DNA from 4 places in the Paenibacillus sp. FSL E2-0151 genome. Region 1 is predicted to be linked to each of the others. Evidence: riboswitches for the same ligand, from Rfam matches in the RefSeq annotation. Region 1 holds a riboswitch; each other region holds the start of a gene.
The links. Region 1 has a riboswitch for thiamine pyrophosphate ahead of MHI55_RS05015 (ECF transporter S component). Riboswitches for the same ligand answer to the same signal wherever they lie in the genome.

Region 1 (6,155 bases):
GGTAAAACATTTGTAGCCAATCCTTCCACACTGGGCGACGGATCTCAAGCAGAAAATCAGAAGCCAGTCTTCCGTCTGGAGGCAGGGGCCACGCTCAAAAACGTAAACATTGGATCACCAGCTGCTGATGGTGTTCACTGTTATGGCAACTGTAATATATCGAATGTGGTCTGGCAGGACGTGGGCGAGGATGCACTGACATTGAAGTCTGCCGGAACGGTTAACATTACCGGTGGGGCAGCGTATAAGGCTTATGATAAAGTGTTCCAGATGAATGCAGCTGGAACAATTAACATCAAAAATTTCCGTGCAGATGATATTGGCAAACTGGTTCGCCAAAATGGTGGAACTTCCTTTGCAGTTAACATGACGCTGGATAACTCCAACATTTCCAATGTGAAAGATTCGATTATGCGTACAGACAGCAGCACATCACAAGGGAAAATTACGAATACCCGTTATTCCAAAGTGCCAACCCTATTCAAGGGATTTGCTTCAGGTAAGACCAGTCAATCCGGCAATACGCAATATTAAACAGGAGATTGAATCGCTGGAGTTGGTAAAAGTTAAGCTCCACTTGTGATTTGAAGTTAAAATATAACGCCAAAAAGAGCGTCCCAAGGTCATTGCCACAATGACTTTGAGGGCGCTCTTTGTAATGCAGATGTGATAATTTCTGCTGAGCAATGTCTTATAGAGGATGCTCAGACTATTTCTCTCCCGGAACTTCAACGATGACTTTGCCTTTCTCGGGGACAACAGAACCGGTATCAATAGAGCCCAATTTGTTCATGATCTCGTAAGAGGTTTCTTCAAGCATGCGAGAGTACTTGAATGATACGAGTGTTTGACCTGTTACGGAAGGACGAGTCCCTGCTTCAGCAACGGCTTTGTTTTTAATAAAGAACAGGTCACCGATGGTTCCGGCATTTTTGCTGATGTTAGCCTGCCATTGTAACAGTGCACTTCCATTTTTAAGGATATAATAACTGATCAGATCGTTATCCTCAACAACGAAAAAACGATCTTTTTTACCTTGCTCAAAGATGTATTCAATGGATGAATCCACCGGACCCAAAGGATTGCGAATGTCCAGACGTGCTTGTCCCAGTTCAGAGAAGCGTGGCAGATGCAGTGCGGCTTCACGCGTCACAGTCAGATCGGAACTGTTATATTCTTTTACAATCGTAGCATCGGTAGTGTAAATATAGGCTTCCTTGGCCTTCTGGTTCCACTGCACCTTGGCACCAAAAGCTTCACCGATGGCACGGAGCGGAAGCATCGCTTTACCATTCACCAGAATCGGCGCTGAGGATAATGTCGCATTCTGACCGTTTTTCTTCATTGTTTTGCTGTTAGGTGTAAGGACATACTTATCGCTGCCTGTGCTAATGCTGATCTCTTTTGTTTTGTTATTGTAACCAAACGTATAGTTGCCGAGGAATTGAAGCTCCGTCAATGCCACGTACGTAATACCCTGCCGTATGACAACATCATATTGAGCTTGAACATTGTTAATATAAGCTGTCGGTTTAGGTTTAGTTGCTGCGGCTTCCGCCACAGTGGATGAGAGTAAGGCAGGTGCCGTGCCTGCGGTGAGTATCGAAGCGGCAAGGACCATTTTCCATGTTTTAAGCTGCCAAATAGAATTGTAATCTTTCATCACTATCAATCTCCCTTCTAATGTTTAAGACGGACCACATAACCTAAATGTTTCATATTATGGAAAGTGAACCATCAGATTATTTCCCCTATTACCCCAAATGAAGCATGATGATTTTTCTAGGGATTGCCACAAATACCCATCTGATGTACATTAGAAGCAATGAAATAAGTGAACCGGGAGCTCAATGAAGTTGGGCTGAGAGAGTGGCCTTGTGCCGCTGACCGTACATCTGATCTGGGTAATGCCAGCGTAGAGAACATGGATTTGCGATATGTAAGGGTGAATTGTGGGAATGAACGTGGATGAACAACAGACCTCTTTGAACTGTGGTGGTGTATCTGCCATGACGGAGGGGGGCTGGTTGATATTCCGTATTTTCGACATCCATCCAATACATCATTGTGAAGATTGTCCACTGTGCGTGAGGCCTGCCCGGAACCGGGGAGGCTTTTTCGTTTATTTTGATAACCCTCACAGGGAACAAAGGAAGGACGTAGAGAACATGGCAACAACAGCAGGCAACAAGCGATTGAAACTAACGGATATTCTGGTAACCATCGTGATCGCAGTAGTGTTTGGGGTGATATACAAGATATGGGGACCTACATATGACTTGATGAAACCATTTGGTGTTCATGCGGAGCAGATGATCTACGGCATGTGGTTTATGGCGGGCACGTTTGCTTTTGTTATCATTCGTAAACCAGGCGTGGCTATTCTTGCCGAAGTTGCGGCTTCAACGGTAAGTGCTTTCTTGGGTAGTGAATGGGGCATGTCCACACTGGTGTATGGCCTGTTGCAAGGATTGGGAGCTGAGATATTCTTCGCCGCATTTTTGTATCGCAAAACCAATCTGTTTGTCACCTGTCTTGCAGCCATAGGAGCTGCAGCGGCTTCGCTTTTGCTGGATTACCAATACGGGTATATTGATTCACTCTCGGCGTGGAATTATACGCTATTTATCGGATTCCGCTTCATTGGAAGTATTCTGATTGCTGGAGTGTTCGCTTATTATCTTGCCAAAGCATTGGAACTAACCGGTGTAACGCGTTCGCTCAGACCGGTATCCAAACAAGATTATGAGGCGCTGGATTAGATGAACGGGGAAGGGAATTCGCAAGCGGTAAGTGTCACCAATCTAAGATGCAAGTTCCCGGGAGAGAAAGCCTTGGTATTTCAAGGCTTGTCTCTTTCTGTGCGTCAAGGAGAGAAAGTGCTTCTGCTTGGTCCAAGTGGCTCCGGTAAATCGACGTTATTGCAAATTTTGAGCGGTCTGATACCACGTTCGGTTGAGATTCCGATGAAATGTGATGATATTCAGGTTCCCGCCAAAGCAGGAGTGGTCTTTCAAGATCCGGATACCCAGTTCTGTATGTCCTTTACGGATGAAGAGATCGCATTTGTTCTGGAAAACCGAAATATTCCGCGTGAAGAGATGCCTGCTCTGATTGAATATTATCTGAAACAAGTGGGGTTATCCTTTGAACAGAATCGTGTATTGATCCAGTCCATGTCTCAGGGGATGAAGCAGCGTCTTGCGATTGCTTCGATGCTTGCCATGGACCCGGAGGTATTGTTTTTGGATGAACCCACTGCACTGCTGGATGATGAGGGGACTTCCCAGGTATGGGATACCGTCAAACGGATCGCCAGTGACAAAACGATCATCATCGTTGAACACAAAATAAACAAGATTGTGGATATGGTCGACCGCATCATTGTGTTATCACCTGAAGGAAAGATTGTGGCGGATGGGCTAGCACAGCAGGTATTTACAGATGAACGGGGCAAGCTGAAGGCTTATGGAATCTGGTATCCGGGTGTGTGGGATGAGCACGAGCAGGCAGCTAAGGAAGAAGAGGGAAGTACTTCTGGAGAGCTTCAAGTGTGTGTGGATCACGGCATCTCAAGTTTGGAAGCACAGCAATCGTCTGGCTTATCCGATACACCGGGTATATCCCCCATATCTCACGTCTCACCCTTATCGCCTGTATCACCCGGCTATCAGCCTGCACTGGACTTGCAGCAGTTCACCGGATGGCGTGGGAAAACACCCTTCATTCAGTTAGAACAGGCCAAAGTATGGCATGGGGATTGGATTGGTATTGTCGGAACTAATGGAGCTGGCAAGAGTTCATTGTTGTTATCTCTGATGAATATCCTGAAAACAACAGGTCATTATGAGGTGGACGGTCAGCCTTCTGGCAAAACGGAGCAGCTTGCAGATCAAATCGCGTTTGTATTTCAGAACCCGGAGTTTCAATTTGTGACCAACACCGTCGCGGAAGAAGTGGAATTCTCATTGCTAGGGGGCAGGCTGACAACGGAAGAAAGACTTGTCAGGACTGATCATATGTTGAATCAATTTGGATTAATCGACCTGTCCGAGCGCCATCCCTACCAATTATCGATGGGGCAGAAACGACGCTTGAGCGTTGCCTCTGCACTGGTGAGAGAGCAGCGAATACTGCTGTTGGATGAACCTACTTTTGGACAGGATGCCCGCAATACGTTTGCCATGTTAGCACAACTGGAGCAATTGCGGAGAGAGGGAACAGCTATTGTTATGGTTACCCATGATCGTGAAATTGTAAAAAGATATTGCACCCGAATCTGGACGGTAGATGAGGGGAGGTTAACTGATGCAACTGTCGTTTCCTCACCGTGAAACCTGGCTTCATAACGTCAATCCGGGATTAAAGATGATCATTCTGACGATGATGTTTGTCATCGTTATCCTCATTCACAATCTGAATGTAATGGCCAACGTTGCGGTGGCGATGATGTTATTACTGTGCTGGACAGGTCATCCGTGGTACAGATTGATACTGTACGCATCACCATTCATTCTGGTTTTTATCTCCACGTCTACAGGTATGATGATGTTTGGTAAGGGCGAGACCACATGGTATAACTGGGGATTGATCCATATAACCGAAGAGAGTTTCTATCGCGGTCTGCACTTGGGTTTTCGCTCGCTGACTATGGCCGCGGCTGGGTTGCTTTTTGGTCTTACGACAAAACCAGTACGGCTGTTTTATTCCCTGATGCAGCAATGGAAGCTTCCTGCAAAATATGCCTATAGCTTTCTGGCCGCGATGCGCATGATCCCCATTTTGCTGGATGAATTCCAGACGCTCCGTTATGCGATTCGTATTCGTGGAACACAGCAACGCGGCTCTCGCTGGAATGTGTATGGTACACTCAAGCGTTACGCTATTCCGCTGCTGGCACAGAGCATTCGTCGTGCACAGCGAATGGCGGTAGCGATGGAAGCGAAAGGGTTCACAGATGGCGCGAGCCGAACGTATTACATTCAGATTGGCTATTCGCGAGCTGATCTGTGGTTTGTATTTTATTATATGCTCACCTTAACGGCTGCTTATTACATCGGGGTTACCTTTCCTTATCATGCTACGATGGTGGATGTAAGGTAATACGGGCAGATAGATAGAAATATATTGAGGTAAACGGTAACTTTTTCCTTTTTACTGCGTCTCTATTGGAAATAACTTCTAATGAATGGGGATGAACGAGAGTGAAGACGGGTCCTGACTGGCAGAGAACGGGGTACAAATGGATTACCATGACTGGATTATCAGCTGTGCTGTTGACGGGCTGGATGCTGCTGGATTCCAAAATGGTCGCCCTTGAAGGACAAGCTTCGGCTACAACGCCACAAGCATTGGGGGCAAGTTCCCAAGTCTTAACTGCAAAGTTAGCTCACAAACAAGGAGACACCGTTACGCTTATTAATGACATCCCTCTGTTCAAAAACAGAAGGGACGGCAGGGTGGCTGCTGACCAGCTGGGGATTGAATACTATACAACAAAAAACGAAAAGTATACGTTGGCCACAGTTCGAGGTGAGTGGGTGCAGCTTAAGTCAACCGATCATGGAGACTTTTGGCTGCCAAGTTGGTATGCACTGAAGGAGAGCAGAAGCATGACGGAAACAGCTCCCCAAAGCTTCACACTCCAATCAGGCAGCAAGTTGTATCTGGTTCCAGATAGTTCTACAACTTGGTCTAGTGAGAAAGCGCTAACAGATAAGGCTGTTATTGTTGCAAAGTGGAAAGGCTGGTATGGGGTCTCCATTGCCCCACGAGTCTGGAATAAAGAATCTTTCACGTATCGGCCAGGACTCTTCTGGATCAAGGCACAGGCTATAGAACAGCGGATGAATGTGGCTGATGGCTGGTTCATTCAGGAGGCATCGCTGCCAACTTCGGTTATACGCCATCTGACAGATATGAAGCTGAACAATGCAATCACCTCCAAACAAGTGGCTGGGTGGTTAGGCGAACCGGATTGGAAAGAGAGTTCAAGCAATTTGAATGATACTGGTTATGCAATGAGTATTGGGCAGACCTGGAGATATGAGCGGGAAGATGCACAATTTCTGGTCACATTCAACAAGAATGGCAAGGTGGTCAGGACACGCTGGAATCTACCACAGGATGAACGAAATGTTGTGGTTTCTGATTGG
Region 2 (6,155 bases), 290 kb from region 1:
CGGGTAAAATCACTACAATCCAATTGGAATTACGCTTTAAACTCTTTTATTTCGTCTAACAAGTCACATGTACCTATATGCGCACCTGGCATGGTAACCAGTCGAAATACATAATTCAAAAAAACGCATCAAAGGAGGAACCAAGATGATCCGCATGCCTATTCAGCAAATGATCCCGTACCATCACCAATATCCGCGCAACACGGCGACCACTGCTCCTAAAAAGGAGAATGAGAACACTCAAGGTCTATCCTTTCATGAAATTCTGCAACAAAAAATGGCGAAGAAAAATGCTTCTCCTTCCCTTAGATAAAAATGGACACCGGACCGACCCTAGTCGAGTCAGGTTATCAACCGTCTTTCCGCAGCTTGGCGGAAGGGCGGTTATTGGCGTTGAGCAATAAACGACTGTACAGTTCTCAGGCATGTTTCTATAATGGTTTAAATATCTAAAAGATCCATGACATATACGAACTGTAAAAGGGGACTTAGCACATGATCACCATTGGTTGTTTTCACGCTCATTATTCCAACATCGCCTTAATTGAAGAGACGCTTGCTCCTTATGAAGTTGAATTGGTCCATTACGTCGATCCAGGTCTGGACCGTCTTAAACATGACGCTGACTTTTCCGAGGTTGTCGTTCGCGAGAAGGTAGCCCAGACGCTCCAATGGATCGCTGAGTGTCATGCCGATGCCATTCTGGTCACGTGTACCCTGTTTGCGACAGTACTGGAGCAGGAAGCCACACAGGTCCCTGTGCCTGTGATCGGCATAGATGATCCGTTATTGCAGGAGATGCGGCGAGTAGCAGGAGATTACATAATCGCATTCACCAACCCGGCAACCATTGAAGGAACGATGGCGCGGGTGAATCAGACATTACAGCAAGAGGATGAGAATGGGCAACTACACGTTGCCAAGACATCTCAGACGGAAGCGGTGTGCATCCCTGGGACATTTGAGTTGATTATGCGTGGAGATCAGCAAGGGTATCTCGAAGCGGTACGAGAAGGCTTACAGCAGATTGCTGAGCAGTACCCGGGTAAAGCGGTAGTGGCGGCCCAACTGTCTATGGCTCCCGCTGCTGCACAGGTTACAATAGATCGCGGTGTTCCAATCCATAGCCCGCTGGCATTGCTTGCGGTGTATTTGGAGAAGAATTTGGGCCTGGCTCGACAGTAGAGGCTGATTTGGAGTGAAGTATTACAATCACTAAAAACATGTGAAAACTACTATATTGACTCCTTTTGCAAAATAAAAATGCTCTCGAACAAGAGCATTTCAAATGGTATAATCACTTTGTACAGCCAATTTGTGGTGGGAAATAGGCTTGCCTCCAGTGGGAGGTGATCCTATGAACTTCTCTTTTAACGACGTAATCGTGTTCGCGATGTTAATTATTGCGCTCCTGACATACATCGATCGTAAAAAGAAGTGACCCGCCACAGGTTGACGGCCTGACGGGTCACTTCATCTGAACTTGCTGCACTCGGAGGAATACCCACCGCAAATGCTGTGCAGGAGTAGCCATTGGCCTGGCTACTCTTATTGGTGTTTACTTACATTCATTTTATTAAACATCTGCTAGACAATCAACCATAATGCTGATAAAAAGTATCAGGACGCTGATCAATAAGATGAAGAAGACGACATGATAGCAGTATTCTCACCTTCAAACGATGTCAGATTGCCCAGCTTTCGCTGTACCGGCGCCTAGGAACGTGTCCGATATTCCTCGGCCTTTTCCTGCATCCCGGCAGCTACAGCCTCATTCTCGGATAATCCTTTATCAGCGGCAAAGGCACGAATGTCCTGCGTGATGCGCATGCTACAGAACTTTGGTCCGCACATGGAGCAGAAATGAGCTTCTTTGGCCCCTTCTGCCGGCAGTGTCTCATCATGGTAGGACAGCGCACGTTCCGGGTCCAGCGACAGGTTGAACTGGTCACGCCAGCGGAATTCGAAGCGCGCTTTGGACAATGCATCATCGCGGCGCTGGGCACGTGGATGGCCTTTTGCCAGATCGGCGGCATGAGCTGCGATCTTGTAGGCGATAACCCCTTCCCGCACATCATCCTTGTTGGGCAGGCCCAAATGTTCTTTTGGCGTAACATAACAGAGCATGGACGTGCCGAACCAACCAATCATGGCTGCCCCAATGGCGGATGTGATGTGATCATATCCTGGCGCAATGTCGGTCGTTAGCGGCCCAAGTGTGTAGAACGGTGCTTCTTTACAGATCTCCATCTGCAAGTCCACATTCTCTTTGATCTTGTGCATCGGCACATGCCCCGGACCTTCGATCATCACCTGCACATCATGCTTCCATGCGATCTGCGTCAGTTCCCCGAGCGTGGCCAGTTCCGCCATCTGAGCTTCGTCATTGGCATCGTAGATACTGCCTGGACGAAGTCCATCTCCCAGCGAAAACGCCACATCATACCTTTTCATAATCTCGCAGATTTCTTCAAAATGGGTGTACAAAAAATTCTCTTGATGATGCGCCAGACACCATGCTGCCATAATGGAACCGCCCCGAGACACAATGCCTGTCATTCGCTTGGCGGTCATCGGGATATAACGCAGCAGTACACCTGCATGAATCGTAAAGTAGTCCACGCCCTGCTCTGCCTGCTCTATGAGTGTGTCACGGTACAACTCCCAAGTCAGCGCTTCCGCTTCGCCATTCACCTTCTCCAGCGCCTGATACAGCGGTACCGTACCAATCGGCACAGGTGAATTACGGATGATCCATTCCCGGGTGGTATGAATGTTTTTGCCTGTGGACAGATCCATCACCGTATCCGATCCCCATCGTACCGCCCAAGTCATCTTCTCGACCTCTTCCTCAATGGAGGAAGATACGGCAGAGTTACCTATGTTGGCATTGATCTTCACATGAAAATGACGACCGATCAACATCGGCTCACTCTCCGGGTGATTGATGTTGGATGGCAGAATGGCCCGTCCACTTGCCAATTCCTGCCTCACAAATTCCGGTTCCACGCCTTCACGAATGGCGGCGAATTCCATCTCTGCCGTAATGACTCCCTGTCTCGCGTAGTGCATCTGAGTCACACAGCGTCCTGTCTGTGCTCGCAGCGGTTTGCCTCGTAATCCGGGGTACTCTTCAGCGCCAGCTCTCTTCCCTCCGGGCTTCAGTCCGTTATCCTCCGGTTTAACTGTACGGCCTTGGTAAGCTTCGACATCGCCACGCTCTGTGATCCAGCGAGTGCGCAGGGCTGGCAGACCTGCACGGATATCCGCATGAAATTCGGGATCGGTCATGGGGCCGCTCGTATCGTAGACACGCAGCGGTTCGTTATGCTCCACCCCTTGGGGAGTATTCGTGTCATGAAGGGCTATCTCACGCTCCGGTACAGCAATGTCCGGCCGTGAGCCCTGAATGTAGACTTTGCGGCTACCGGGAAAGGGCTGAACCCGTCCGGCCGCTCCTGTTTCTTTTTCCACCTGCTGATCGTTATGTCCCTGTTCCGTCGCTTGTTGTCCCGTTTGATTTCCTGTACTCATGTTCGCTTGTCTCCTCCTCAGTGTTCGTCGCTTGTTTGGTTGGTTTCATCGTTAGCTCGCTTACGTACCTGTCCCAAATCATGCGCAATGCAGAGAAGAAAGAGCGATCCTACACCAGACCAGGGGAGACACTTTTCATGTACAGTTAACAACAGACGGAGGCTGCCACAGATCATCGATCTATAAGACTTCCCTCCTCATCCAAGCCCACTTCCGCAGGTTATCGAAAAAGAGGCCCATAAAATCCGCGCTATATCGCCCGTTCCCTGTATATAAAAAAGCCGGTCCCCGAAGGAACCGACTTTTATGTCCATCACCAATAATGCACCTTTATGCAGCTCCTTAACGGAGCCCTACAAGGGTCACATCATGTGGTGGTTGTGGTCATATCGCCGATTACTTCCCTACGCTGGTATGATCCAGATCAGGTGCAAAGGGTCCGGAATCTCATGCGATTCCGTCTCAGTCCGGACAATTCGGACTCCCCCAGTAACGTTAATAAGTTGCGGCTTACATAAGCCGCCGTTCATATTCAATGAAGCTGGCCCCGTTGAGCCGTCCATTACAGAGTAGCGCAACCGGAACATAAAAACAACCTTTATATTCCAAATGATCAAACTCTATTGGAGAAAAAACTTACCTCAACATCAGGATAACATGAGCCCCATTTGCGTAGCAGCATCCTTCAACACAGGTGCGTATTCATGCAATGTCTCCTGCGAAAGTCGGCTGACAGGTCCTGAGACCGAGAGGGCAGCTGCAATATTGCCTCTGCGATCCATAATCGGTACAGATACCGCGGCAGCTCCCGGCTCACGTTCCTCGTAACTTGTGGCATATCCGTTATCCCGGATATCTCCCATCTGCGCTAAATACACCGCGGGATCAATAAACACCGGCCATTCCGGCCCGTTCATCAGTTCTTCACGATCCTCGTCCGTGGCAAACGCCATCAGGACTTTGCTGGAAGCCCCCACAGACAGCGGGAGTCTAACACCAACGGGAGCAACTCGGCGGATCGCCTGATCACTTTGCACAGCCTGAATCCGAATCCGTTCACTGCCGTCACGCAGGTACAGACTCACGGTCTCCCCCAATCGATCTCTCAGTCGCTCCATCGCAGGCAGCAGCAGAATAGCGGGATCATCACTGCGGGACATATGAGCTGACAGCTCCCAGATTCGGATGCCAAGTCGGTACTTCTCTGTTGCTGCATCGCGGATCACGAACCCTCGATCCTCCAGCGTAGCCATCAAACGGTGCACTGTACTTTTGTGCAGGCCAATCTGGCTGGCAATTTCGGTGAGTCCCAGATCACTGCGTGTGGTAAAACATAATAATATATCCAGCGCCCGTTCCACAGCCCGGACGGTTAACTTGCGATCTTCCATGGCATAATGCCCTCCTCATGTTTCATCACATGAAACTTGGTTACATAAATTATATGAGAAACGGTCTCATCTGTAAACCAAAAAGAGCCAAAATCAAAATAGGCCAACGTGTAAATTTTTCCTTTTTATAAGACTTAATCCCCTGTAATTTACACACTAAGGTAATGTTACCCATATATCTTAAGAACTATATAACAATTGCGTAACAAATGCCCTCAATCAATTGACTTTGACTATATTGGAACATACGATAAAGATATATTACATTAAGATATCGCTCTGAAGCAGGCTCTGAAATCGACGCAATTCTCTTTACATGTCGTTGTTATCTTCAACTGAACTTCAAAGGAGGGGCATTCATGTATCAATCATCCCAGAGCGAAGCCCCGCTGCAAACAAAAGTGTCCGATCTGCCCTCTTCCCTATCACCGAGGCTGATTCGGTTCAAACATATTATCGTAGCGTTGCTGCTCTCCGTTGTATTTTTTCTACTGTTTTGTTTTATTGCACTGCATGGTTATATCGCATGGGTATTATCCAATCCAACGGTAGCGCCAGTCTTCTCCAATCCGATGCAAGCCAAGAACATGAAGTATGAAGATATCACGTTCCCGGCAGCAGATGGCAGCCGGACGATGCAGGGATGGTATATACCTGCTGACAATGCTGCAAGCAAAACGATTATTTTCAGTCACGGCTATGGTGCCAATCGTGAAGAAACATGGGTACCCATGTATGACCTGGCACACTATGCCCATCAACTTGGGTTTAACGTGGTCATGTTCGATTATGGCTTCGCCTCACAGGTGAACAAAGCTGTAGCCACAGGTGGCAAAGCTGAGTCACAGCAATTGCTCGGTGCGATCCAGTTCGCCAAGCAGCGCGGTGCGCAGGAACTGGTTGTCTGGGGTTTCTCCATGGGTGCCGGTACGGCGCTTCAAACCGGACTGATTACGCAGGAAGTAGATGCGATGATTCTGGACAGTGCGTTCCTGCTGGAGCCAGATACGCTGTACCACAATATTCACAACCAGATCGATCTCCCGCGTCAGCCTACACTGGAGATCATGAAACTGTTGTTCCCTGTTCTGAATGGTACCGGATTACAACAGATTCCATACCAGGAAGTGAAAAAGGAAGATTATCCGTTCCCGATTTTCTTCATCCATGGTACAGAGGACGAGAAGGCGCCTTATCCAATTGCGGAGCAACTCGCCGCCAACCAGACCA
Region 3 (6,155 bases), 540 kb from region 1:
GGAGGTTTTTTGCATAATAACGCCGCTGAGATTCGTTAGATTTTTCATTCCCTAAAAACAGGCCTAATAAGGTGTTCTTGATTCGTTAGCGCTGTAATATGGCGGCAGTGCCCTATCTTTGCCTCTCTCATCACCTTTCATTAAAGGTGAGAATAATATCTATTCATTTGCACAAGATTGCCCAGGAAATACTTAGGGCCAGCCGAATCACACACTTTTGTTAACGACAGGCATTACGGGCCCGTTATCCTTGATGAATTTACCGAATACATATCGCACGAGTGGTCCCAGAATGATTAACTGATATGGAAGCGCCAGGCTGAAGTTGCGAGCGATCGTCTGAAGATAGGTACGGAATATGGAACCCCCACTTAATTGGTCTGCAAGATACGCTGAAATCATTCCATACATGGACATGATCAGAACCATGCCAATCACCATGAAAAATGACATGACGAGCACACCCAAAATCTTGTTGGACTTGTCAAAGGGCAAGGAGAATGCAATCTTTCTCGCCACAGGGCCAACAATGAAAGACTCCACCAGAAACGCGATGACAAAACATAATATGAATTGAAGCAGTATCTCAAGCGGGGACATCTTGCCGAGTAACCCACTGTGCCATAGATTGAAGAACATCATGACCAAGACCATTCCTGTACACATCATTAATCCGAAAATAATTTGTTCCTTCTTGCTGGTTGGCAATTCTCTCATCCTCTCTGTTTACCTTCGTAATTATAGAGATGACCAAACCCTCCGCATAAGTGAACATTCTGTGAACAATTATGATTTTTCCAATTTAAAATTGGATTTGACAACCATGTAGTACAGCTCTATGATATCCCTTAAAATGGTAGAAACATTCACTACATAAGGAGGTTTTTGATTGTGAGTTTTCAAAAACGCATTGACCACGTCGGCATTGCCGTGCGTGATCTGGAGACCACGCTGCGTTTCTATACGGAGATTGTTGGTCTTGAATTGAAAGACCGCGTAACCCATACTAACGGCGTCATTCAGCTCGCCTTTCTCGGCTTCAATGGAAGTAACGAGACTGAGATTGAGCTAATTCAAGGATACAGCGACAACCTGCCTTCTGAAGGTACGGTGCACCATTTTGCGATCCACGTGGATGATCTTGATTCTGAGTACAAACGCATTCAAGCCACCGAAGCCGAATTTATCGACGGAGAGATTATCACACTGCCTAACGGTTACCGCTATTTCTTCATCTATGGACCTGAAAAGGAATGGATTGAGTTCTTCCAGCGCTAAGAATTGGAGCTGATTTCATGAACATTTTAATTACTGGCGCAGCCGGAAAAATTGGACGTGACTTGTCCCAACACTTGTCAGAAGCATTTCGCCTGCGACTAACGGATTTAAATATCGACAGACTGCATACGTATCAAGGGACCAGCCATGAGATCATGACACTGGATGTGACAGACCCCGAAGCCTGTCAGCGTGCTTGCGAAGGCATGGATGTGGTTGTACATCTGGCTGGAGATCCTTCTCCGAATGCCGAATTTTATGAATCGTTGTTGGACATCAATATCAAAGGTACATTTAATGTATTCCGTGCAGCTAAAGACCAAAGTGTACGAAGAGTCATTCTTGCAAGCAGTGCACAGACGATTGAGGGGTATCCCATTGATGCTCAAGTCTATCCGGACATGCCAACACGTCCACGGAATTTGTACGGGGTTAGCAAATGTTTTGGAGAATCGCTCGCTTCCTATTTTGCGTATACCGAAGGTTTACAAAGTGTTGCGGTACGTATAGGTGCATATGATGATTTTCAACCGGACGGACCCGTGCTGGAGGCAAGGGATATGAGCGCGTACATTAGTCCGGCTGACTTGTGTGATTTGATGTTCAAAGCAATTACAACTACCGATCTTGAACCCTTCACCATACTGCATGGGATCTCGAATAATCGGTTTAAACGATTAAATCTGGAAACCACTCAGAAACAGGTAGGTTATGACCCAAAATCCGATGCTTTTGCACTCAGTCAGATTGCCTTATATGATTCCCCACGATAATTATTGAAAATAACACATCCAAACAGGCTCTTATACATATGTATAACGGCCTGTTTGATAAGTTCATACGTGTCCCCATCCAGTTCCTGACTGGACACGTTCCACCTGCTGGCCTATAATTACACCTAGTAATGCCCGTAACTTCATAGTTTCCCAGGGGAGTCGGAATTGGCCGGCTGAGAGTGTATCCCACCAAGATACTAACCCTTAGACCTGATCTGGATCATGCCAGCGTAGGAATCGGAGTATATCGAAATGGCACAGCCCTATGGCTGAACGCCACCTCTCTAACGCCTGCACGCGTCCCGGAATACGGGACGCTTTTTTAATGTTCTTTTATATAGCCAGAGAGCTAAAAAAGTGACGTTATCCAGATCTCAACTGGTATAAATCTGTCGATTTATGCAAGATGATTGGATATGAAGCCAAGGAGTACCCCGTGCCAATCGGCCGGACATACCGAAGGAGAGACCACAGATGAAATGGCGTAAAACGATGGGATTGTTGCTCTTGTGCGTGCTTATGGTGACTGTAGCCGCATGTGGTGGCAAAGAAGCTGCCCCAGCTGGGCAGAACGGCAACACAAATACGGAAAGCAGCAACGAAGGTGACACTGCCGCCCTGAAAGATATTAAAGTGGTGCTCGACTGGACACCAAATACGAATCATACCGGCCTGTATGCAGCTGTAGATCAAGGTTTTTATAAGGCCGAAGGCTTGAACGTGGAGATTGTACAACCAGGTGCCGGTGGCGCAGATACAATGGTTGCCTCGAATGAAGTGCCTTTTGGCGTAAGTTATCAGGAGAGTGTAACTCAAGCCCGCACACAGGGTGTTCCATTGGTCTCCATCGCAGCAGTTATTCAGCATAATACATCTGGTTTCGCTGCTCCGGCGGATCGGAATATCAAGTCACCGAAAGATTTTGAAGGTAAAACCTATGGCGGTTGGGGTTCCCCAGTCGAAGAAGCCGTGATGCAATCCATTATGGAAGGCGACGGAGCCGATGTATCCAAAGTGAAAAACATTAATATGGGTGACGCCGACTTTTTCACCGCAGTAAAACGGGACATTGATTTTGCATGGATTTTCTACGCCTGGACAGGTATTGAAGCCGAACTGCGCGGAGAACCGATCGACATGTTATATGTGAAGGATTATTCAGATGCACTGGATTACTACACGCCTGTACTAGTAACAAACGAGCAGACGATCCAAAACGACCCTGAGTTGGTGAAAGCATTCCTGAAAGCCACCTCCGAAGGGTATCAATACGCAATTGATCATCCGGAAGACGCAGCAAACATTCTGATCAAGGCCGTACCGGATCTGGATAAAGACTTGGTACTGGCAAGCCAGAAATGGCTTAGTCCAAAGTACACAGATGACGCCCCGCGTTGGGGTGAGCAAAAGCAGGAAGTGTGGCAGAACTACACCGACTGGATGTTTAGTAAAAAACTGCTGGATGAACAGATCGATGTGAGCAAGGCATATACGAACGAGTTTTTACCCCAATAAAATTTCTCATATAAAACGAACTTAATATTTACATGAGGACGGAGAGGACAGAAATAACGTGAAAAAGCGAAGCGGTCGCCTTTATCACCGGATTTTCCCTTTAGAGAAAGGGAATCAAAAATCTGGGGATAACAGCGATTGGAAGGTTATTCTGTCATCGAAGTGGCAAGTGTAACAGTCATTAGTTCATTTTATATATCACGAAAGGAGCCGTGATCTCTCATGGCAAGCACACTACTTAGCATTCAGGTTATTCCCAAAACGCCAAATGGCGAGAACTCTTATCCTTACGTAGATCGCGCCATTGAAGTTATTCAGCAATCCGGCCTGAAATATCAGGTGAACGCACTCGACACCACGATGGAGGGGGAACTGGAGGAACTGCTGGAGGTTGTCCGTAAAATGCACGAGGTACTCGTGGAGGCTGGCAGCCCAAGCATCATCTCCCAGATCAAAATCGCCCATAGCCCTACTGGCTTCAGCATGGATACCCTGACGGAGAAGTATCGCTAATGCATGCCTATTTCAAGAGTGTATGGCCGCCCATTGTGGCGGTTATTCTCTTTATAGCGATATGGCAGGGAGCCGTCTCCCTCTTCCATATTGAGAAATGGATGCTGCCTGCACCGTCCGACATCGCCCGCGAAGCCGCAACCCAGGCCGAGCGGCTTGGCATGCACGCTTCCGCAACCATTCAGTTAACGCTGATTGGATTCGCGGCTGGCACAGCGGTCGGATTACTGATAGCGATGGTGCTGCATTTGGTCCCTTTTCTCAAGTCAGCCCTGTACCCTTTACTTATTCTTAGTCAAAATATCCCAACCATCGCGCTCGCGCCGCTCCTGTTAATCTGGTTTGGATTCGGGCTGTTGCCCAAGCTGATTACGATCATCCTCGTCTGCTTCTTCCCTGTTGCAGTGGCGGCGATGGATGGCTTGACCCGTACTGACGCGGCGATGATGAACTATATGCGCATGGCTGGTGCGAAACGTCATCAGATCTTCTGGAAGCTGGAGCTTCCCCATGCGCTGCCATCCGTGTTCTCCGGTGTCAAAATCGCCGCTACCTATAGCGTGATGGGCGCCATCATCGCCGAATGGATTGGTGCAGACAAGGGTATTGGTTATTATATGATGTTGCAAAAGTCGGCTTATCGTACGGACCGCCTATTCGTGGCGATCATGATTATTGTCGCGCTCAGCTTGCTGCTCTTCCTGTTCATTGCCCTGCTGGAGAAGCTGCTCGTGCGCTGGCGGCCACAAAAGCGGTAGTAAAGAAGTAATCTGTATATTAGGAAGTGATGACCATATGAATCTGCAACAGGATGAACAAGTCCAGCCTGGACGAGGAGCAAGTGTAATGGAGCCAACGCACGGTGAAAAGTTTAACTCGGCTACGCCTGATCGATCTGCCAACACGACTCCTGCTCCGGTTCCACCTGCACTGGACGTTGTTAATGTTCATGCATCATTCCGTGAACGGCGTAGCAAGCTACCGGTTCTGAACGACCTGTCCCTGACTGTGGAGCAAGGCGAGTTTGTTGCTATCGTTGGACCTTCTGGCTGTGGCAAGAGCACCCTGTTCCATATCATCGGCGGTCTGCTTAAGCCACAGGAAGGCCAAGTGCTTATGAACGGTCAGAATGTAACGGGACAGCGTGGCAAGATTAGTTATATGCCGCAACAACCCGCTCTTTTCCCTTGGCGTACCATTGAAGACAATGTACTGCTTGCTGGTGAAGTAGCTTCAAGTGCTCCCCCTCGGGCCGAAGCACTTGAGGAAGCTCGTAAGTGGTTAAGCAGCGTGGGTCTTGCCGGGTTTGAGCAGGCCTATCCTCATATGCTGTCGGGCGGAATGCAGCAGCGTGCTGCTTTTCTGCGCGCCCTGCTCAGTCCGCAGGAGCTGATGCTACTGGACGAACCCTTCAGCGCACTGGATGCACTGACACGTAGCGACATGCAGCGCTGGCTACTTGATATCTGGGAACAGAACCGCCGCTCGGTGCTGTTCATCACCCATAATATCGAAGAAGCATTACTGCTAGCGGATCGGGTCTATGTATTATCCAACCGACCTGCAACAGTGTTGCACGAGGTACATGTTCCTTTTGATCGCCCAAGACGAGAAGAAATTACGGAGGAATCCGCTTTTCTGGAGCGTAAACGGCAGATTGCTCAGTGGATGAGAGAAGAACAGCAGAAAGCCCGCCTATAATAATAGCGCGGGTTTTTTAAGTTATTATTTTCCTTTATTGGGTGATCCACCATAAGAAATTCTGCGTAACATAGTTAGAATATAAATGACCACAAGGAGGAATTCCCGCGTGCATTCTCAAGCTTTTGCACCATTAATTGATGCTCATATTCACTTCGATCAGTATACCTCTGACAAACAACGCGAGATGCTGTTATCTTTCCCGTCTCAACAAGTCGAGGCAGTCATCGCCGTGTCCATGAATCTCGCTTCTGCCCAGGCCAACCTGGAGCTTGCAAAGCAACATCCACGCAACATCTATCCGGCCTTCGGTTTCCATCCGGAACAGGAACTACCATCCGTTGCAGAAATGGACCTGTTCTTCCAATGGAT
Region 4 (6,155 bases), 2.6 Mb from region 1:
TTCGTTTCTTCATTAGGATAAGGTTGCATCTGACCATCAACAATTTCCGCTACCGTAAATCTAACGTCATCTCCCCATTTTGGAAAGCAAATAAAGGTACGCCCGGTCTCGGATACACTAACGCCTGTAGGCATAGCCCCGTAAAAGGAATGAACGAGTTCTAACTTACCAAAATATTCTTCCATAGGTAACATAGGCTGTATGATGTCCTCCTCAACATAGTTGAATAGATATTACCTATAATTATGTTCAAGACTTTTTCTAATGCCTGGCCCTTAATCATTCTTTTTTTACCTCGATTTTGAAATTGTCCGATACATTTAAAAATACAAAAAAACTTCGGCGTAAGCCGAAGCATGTTGACGTTAACTATATGTGCTCTAGGAAAAATGCTTCCTCCGATCGTCAACGCAAAACTTTGCCAAGCTTATCAGTACCAAAAAGGTTTTATTGTTGGTCCGGTAAACCTAATGCATTGGCTGAAGTTATCGCTTGATCTAAAAATTCCTCTGCTCGGGTCAATTGCTGCCTGGCAATCTCCAACGCTTGTGAATTTGTTGCCACATTAGATTCACTTAACGAGCTTATTGCCTGATTTAAAGCCGTCTGCACCTCAGAAACCGCGTTAGATGCATGCTGCTCCAGCGTATTACTACCACTCGAGTTAAGTGCATCTTCTGCTGGTTTTCTTGCGTTTTCGGTTGCTAGATCAATTTTGTTTTTATTGGGCACCGTGACTCCTCCTTCCATGAGTAAGATCATTCATTTAAACAGAAATAAGTATGGGATTGAGATTTTGTTTATATCCCTGCGACTGTATGGGAATATTCGGATCTTACCTCTCCGGTGATCCATATTAGTATAAGATCCGATGCATTGGAAAATCTAATCTTGATGAAAAAGGAGGGGATCATTTCTGAATGGCTAATCCAACGCTAGCGCCGCACGAATCGATGGAACTGCATGAAGCGTTAAACTTCAAAACGCTCTGCATCGCTAAGTCGAAACTTATGCAAGGCCTGGTCTTTGACCAAGAGCTAAAAGCCTTAATGCAGAAAGACGTAACTCAATCCATACAACAGATCGCTGAGCTGCAAGCAATCTACGCAAGAGCTCCTTTCCAAGCACCCGTTCCAAATAATCCGACACCTATAACACATTAAGGGGAACTCAGATGAATACCGATTATTTAGATCCGATTAATTCATTGAATATGCCGGAAATGGCAGATATGACTTTTGCCATGGACTTCCTTCTTCGTGCCAAGGAGGGTGTACGTAATTTGTCCATCGCCCTGACGGAAACGGCTTCACCGGATGTAAGAGCCCTGCTGCATACTCATCTTAAGCAGGGGATTGCAATGCACCAAGAAATCTCGGAGCTCATGATGCGCAAAAAATGGTTTCATCCTTATGAGTTGAACGAACAGTACCAACTCGATCAGCTTTCGGCGAAAAATACGGTGATGATCGGGCAGATGAATCTGTTCCCGGGTGATACGTCACGTAAAGGGATGTTTGATCGGACCCCAGATGAACATATTGGAGGACATAAAGCATGAAGGCGGTAACGTATCAAGGGGTTAAAAATGTCGTGGTCAAAGAGGTGCCGGATGCGAAGATTGTGAAACCGGACGATATGATCGTAAAGATCACCAGTACCGCCATTTGCGGTTCTGACCTTCATCTTATTCACGGGATGATCCCTAACCTTCAGGAAAACTATGTCATCGGGCATGAGCCGATGGGGATCGTAGAAGAAGTAGGTCCTGGCGTGACCAAGGTAAAAAAAGGTGACCGTGTGATCATTCCGTTTAACATCGCATGCGGAGAATGCTTTTTTTGCAAAAATCAGCTGGAAAGCCAATGTGACAATTCAAACGAACACGGGGATATGGGCGCATATTTCGGCTACTCCGGAACGACCGGCGGATATCCCGGCGGGCAAGCCGAATATTTACGGGTCCCATTTGCCAATTTTACCCACTTTAAGATCCCTGAAAACTGCGAACAACCGGACGAAAAGCTAAGCTTGATCGCCGATGCCATGACGACGGCATTCTGGAGCGTAGATAACGCCGGCGTTAAGAATGGTGATACAGTCATCGTGCTCGGCTGCGGTCCGGTCGGACTCCTGGCCCAGAAGTTCTGCTGGCTGAAAGGAGCTAAGCGGGTCATAGCCGTCGACTATGTCGATTACCGCTTAAAGCATGCAAAGCGAACAAACAATGTGGAAATCGTAAACTTCGAACAGGATAAGAATATTGGGAACACTCTCAAGGAAATGACCAAAGGCGGCGCCGATGTCGTGATTGATGCGGTAGGAATGGACGGCAAGATGAGCGATCTTGAATTTCTAGCCAGCGGTATGAAACTGCAAGGCGGCACCATGAGTGCATTTATCATTGCATCTCAGGCTGTCCGCAAAGGTGGCACCATTCAAGTCACTGGTGTATACGGCGGACGTTATAACGGATTCCCGCTCGGTGACATCATGCAGCGAAACGTGAATATCCGTTCCGGACAAGCTCCGGTCATTCACTACATGCCATACATGTACGAGTTGGTTACGTCTGGCAAAGTGGACCCTGGGGACATTGTTACGCACGTCATTCCGCTCAGCGAGGCCAAGCGGGGCTATGAAGTGTTCGATACAAAAACGGACGATTGCATTAAAGTCATCTTAAAGCCTTAAATATGAATTGATACATGGGAGGACAATCTGAATGGATTCCACATACGCTTTGCATGAGATGCTCGAGGTGCATGAAATAGCTGCGTTCAAGACGGTTTGCATGACAAAATCCAAGACCATGCAAGCTCTGGTAACCGACCCGGAGCTCAAGCAAATTTTGCAACAAGATGCGACATTATCACAACAGCAGCTTCAGGAGCTCGGTGGAGTGCTGTCTAAAGCGACTGTATAGGAGATAAAAAAATGAACCCAATATTAGAACACATGACTGGTCTTAATACGCTGACCGATGACGTGATCGCAATGGATTTTTTGATGAACGCCAAGAGCGGTGTCAGAAACTACGCCATGGCTGTGACCGAATGTGCCACCCCCGAAATCAAACAAATTTTGATGAAACAGCTCGATGAAGCCATAGACTCTCATGAAAAGATATCAAATTACATGGTGCAGCATGGCTTATACCACCCTTACCATATTGCAGAGCAAATTCAGCTCGATCTGAAAAATATTCAGACTGCTATGAACATTCCGTCCTGACACCCTTTTTGATTTTAGCTAGAGACTTCAGTGAACAAAATGTTCCTGTGTCAAGAATTTCAACAATAAAAAAGGCGGATACACTCCGCCCTTTTTTTGGCATCGTCACGAAACACGCATATACAAGCGTTCCTTTACTTAAATCTACTTATTTTTCATCCTGAGACTGTTTATGGACGCTGCTCGCTAATTGAATTAACTATTAGTGAACTCAAGGCTCCAACCTCCATGACATCTCCCAAAAATCAAGCTCAAAGCGACTGCACATCACGAAAATATCTTCCATCCGTTGGTACGTTCCCTCGCTACAGCCTTCTAATAGCTTATCCGTTAACGTCACTAGGGATTGATTGTTGCTGTTGTATTCAGAGGAAGCATATCCTGTGATCCACTCTCCATAAAAAGGATGATCAGCTGCACCTGGCTTTTGAGCAAGGACTTGACCAATCTCCGCATAGCTCCATGAGCAGGCCAGAATGGATACAAGTACTTCTGCTATGCCACCCGCATGGGAAATAGAGAGCATATAGTTAGTATAGGCTGCATTTTTCAGTGCAGGTTTTACCTGGAACACATGATCCTCTGTAATTCCTAATCGCTCCATATAAGAACGATGAATTTTCATTTCACCATTCAGGATGTTATCTACGTTTTTACTAAAAAACTGCATCAATTTGGGGTCGTGCGACTTGACGATACCTAGTGCAAATACACGGGCATAATCGAACAGGTACAAGTAGTCTTGCAGCAAATAATAACGAAATTGTTCAACCGGTAAGGAACCATCTCCGATTCCTTTAACAAAGGGATGCTCGAGACATTCCTTCCACACGGGCTGTGCTGCCTGATATAGTCTCTCTGAAATAGTCAACATGTGTTCCTCCAATTCATAATGTACGTATTAAAAACAAAAAAACGAAACATCCATAGGATGTTTCGCAGACAAATACACTAAAACAAGGGGGTTCGCATGAGCTACCCAAGTACAGTGTTTCATCGTTGCATCCCTACGTTGGCATTATCCAAGTCAGGTAAGGTCGGTTTAACACCCTCTCAGCCGGTTAAGGCTCCCTCGCAAACGGTTGTATGTAGTTGATTACTTTCTTATTCCCATAAAAGAAAAAATAACATCCATTTAGTATATCAAGGGCTGTTAAATATAGTCAAGGCAGATTGTATCGCCCCTCATCACCTTTGGTGACGTATGTAAACGATGAAAACCATCACAACAATGGTTGAGTTTTAGCCACTGTTATGATGTTTTCTATTCTTGCAACTACTGCCGATGGTTTAATGTCCGAGTTTGTTCTTTCCGACAAAAGTGAGTATTCCGTACTGGGAAGTGTTTCTCCAGCTCTCATTGGTCGTATCATTCCACTTGGCTACGCTCTGCTTACCTCCGCCCTGGTTGTCGTTAATTTGAAGCTCGAAACCGAGAACATTTCCTGTTTTGGGCGTCAGTGAATGTAACTGGATTCGGGCTTCTACGAGATATCCTTTATTTGTTTTCTTCACAGCACTTACAAGGCGTCCAGGTGAGGCACCCCCTGCAAAGGTTCCTACATTGTCTGCACTGATTCTGAACTGGGCATCATCATATTGAAAATACGGTGTGCGCTGGTGATTCTCGTCCAGGAAAATCTCAACCGAATCCTGATCCCATGGGTTGATGCTATCTGTGATGATGTTTGGATCAGTGACGTCGATCAGCAGGTATAGATATTCACCTGACCACATTGCGCGAGCCACTGCCTCTGCACCTTCGCTTTGGTTCAACCGGTTTACTTCAATCGGTGCAGCCTTATTCCATGATGTGTCTTTCTTCCCATCAATCTGAACAATCCCTTGTACAGCTTGTGCAGATTTGGGCATAGGGGCAAGCTGAATCACGCCGTATTTGCTTGTATCCTGTTCCTGAGATTGTGTTCGATCATTCCAGTACAGTGGATTATAAGGTTGTGTCCCACTTGAACCGCCATCAGTCACACGGATATCCAATCCGGCTTCATATTCTGATCCGACTTGGATACCACCCCACGGAATGGACAATTCAACCTGATATCCGGCTTTGGTCTCGCGTACACGATATGAACGCTTCTCCACGCCCTCAGCTTTGCCCGACCGCTTAATGATTACATGTCGGTCATCTACTTCATATGAAGTGGTCTTGCCATTATTGAGATCAACAAAGATATCTACTTTGTCATTCACATCTGCCTTCGCATCCTGAACATCCACGAGGATATACAGGTTACTATGATCCCATAAGGTGCGGAAACTGGCTGATCCCGCAGAGTCACCCTTCAGTGGAGTAGACACCGCTTTGTTCCAGAGCGGATCTTGTGACTGTTTTTTGATATCCGGTTTACCCGAAAGTGAGACGGCTCTCTGTGTCAACACAGGCAAGCTGGATTCATCCACAAGTCCCCAGTATGCTTTTTTGGCCTTAAGGGCTGAATCAAACAGCATAGCCTGGTTGTTGTAAGACTTCTCATCTTGGAGTCCCCATAAGGTAACTGAAGAAATGTGGTCTTTGTGTTTTTTGTACAAATCCAACAGTTCCTTATATCGATACGCCTGCTTTACTGCAACTTCATCGGACATCTCTTCACCAAATGGAATTCCGCTATCCACATCCAGTTCCGTGATCTGAATATCCAATCCAAGTTCGGCGAACATGCTGATCGTTTTTTCAATTTCCTTGATGGGCGGGGATTCCAGGTTATAGTGGGATTGCAAACCCACACCATCGATGAGCCCTTTCTCTTTCAGTCGTTTGACCAACTGATACATATGCTCTCTTTTCTCAGGGATTTCCGTGAAGTATTCGTTGTAATATAATTTGGCATTCGGATCGGCTGCACGAGCGAATTCATAGGTTTTCTCAATATAATCCGGACCAATTAGTTCATAAAAGGGAC

Region 2: it holds a riboswitch for thiamine pyrophosphate, as region 1 does, so the genes downstream of both, thiC (phosphomethylpyrimidine synthase ThiC) here and MHI55_RS05015 (ECF transporter S component) in region 1, are expected to answer to the same signal.
Region 3: it holds a riboswitch for thiamine pyrophosphate, as region 1 does, so the genes downstream of both, MHI55_RS02675 (ABC transporter substrate-binding protein) here and MHI55_RS05015 (ECF transporter S component) in region 1, are expected to answer to the same signal.
Region 4: it holds a riboswitch for thiamine pyrophosphate, as region 1 does, so the genes downstream of both, tenA (thiaminase II) here and MHI55_RS05015 (ECF transporter S component) in region 1, are expected to answer to the same signal.

The regions. Positions count from the first base shown of each region.
Region 1 is NZ_CP150308.1:1,081,563-1,087,717, forward strand. It holds gene MHI55_RS05005 (pectate lyase) at 1-534, shown strand, start outside; gene MHI55_RS05010 (copper amine oxidase N-terminal domain-containing protein) at 710-1,663, opposite strand; TPP riboswitch at 1,829-1,939, shown strand; gene MHI55_RS05015 (ECF transporter S component) at 2,169-2,762, shown strand; gene MHI55_RS05020 (ABC transporter ATP-binding protein) at 2,763-4,334, shown strand; gene MHI55_RS05025 (energy-coupling factor transporter transmembrane component T) at 4,309-5,103, shown strand; gene MHI55_RS05030 (PQQ-binding-like beta-propeller repeat protein) at 5,205-6,155, shown strand, end outside.
Region 2 is NZ_CP150308.1:796,195-802,349, reverse strand. It holds gene MHI55_RS03840 (hypothetical protein) at 146-313, shown strand; gene MHI55_RS03835 (hypothetical protein) at 496-1,185, shown strand; gene thiC (phosphomethylpyrimidine synthase ThiC) at 1,717-3,534, opposite strand; TPP riboswitch at 3,919-4,032, opposite strand; gene MHI55_RS03825 (IclR family transcriptional regulator) at 4,182-4,925, opposite strand; gene MHI55_RS03820 (alpha/beta hydrolase) at 5,285-6,155, shown strand, end outside.
Region 3 is NZ_CP150308.1:538,877-545,031, reverse strand. It holds gene MHI55_RS02690 (hypothetical protein) at 208-717, opposite strand; gene MHI55_RS02685 (VOC family protein) at 892-1,278, shown strand; gene MHI55_RS02680 (NAD(P)-dependent oxidoreductase) at 1,296-2,051, shown strand; TPP riboswitch at 2,197-2,309, shown strand; gene MHI55_RS02675 (ABC transporter substrate-binding protein) at 2,529-3,569, shown strand; gene MHI55_RS02670 (thiamine-binding protein) at 3,792-4,082, shown strand; gene MHI55_RS02665 (ABC transporter permease) at 4,082-4,840, shown strand; gene MHI55_RS02660 (ABC transporter ATP-binding protein) at 4,878-5,783, shown strand; gene MHI55_RS02655 (TatD family hydrolase) at 5,869-6,155, shown strand, end outside.
Region 4 is NZ_CP150308.1:3,702,110-3,708,264, reverse strand. It holds gene MHI55_RS16745 (L-dopachrome tautomerase-related protein) at 1-194, opposite strand, end outside; gene MHI55_RS16740 (hypothetical protein) at 448-732, opposite strand; gene MHI55_RS16735 (spore gernimation protein GerQ) at 921-1,163, shown strand; gene MHI55_RS16730 (spore coat protein) at 1,175-1,561, shown strand; gene MHI55_RS16725 (zinc-dependent alcohol dehydrogenase) at 1,558-2,694, shown strand; gene MHI55_RS16720 (hypothetical protein) at 2,726-2,926, shown strand; gene MHI55_RS16715 (spore coat protein) at 2,938-3,234, shown strand; gene tenA (thiaminase II) at 3,446-4,108, opposite strand; TPP riboswitch at 4,221-4,318, opposite strand; gene MHI55_RS16705 (endo-1,4-beta-xylanase) at 4,525-6,155, opposite strand, start outside.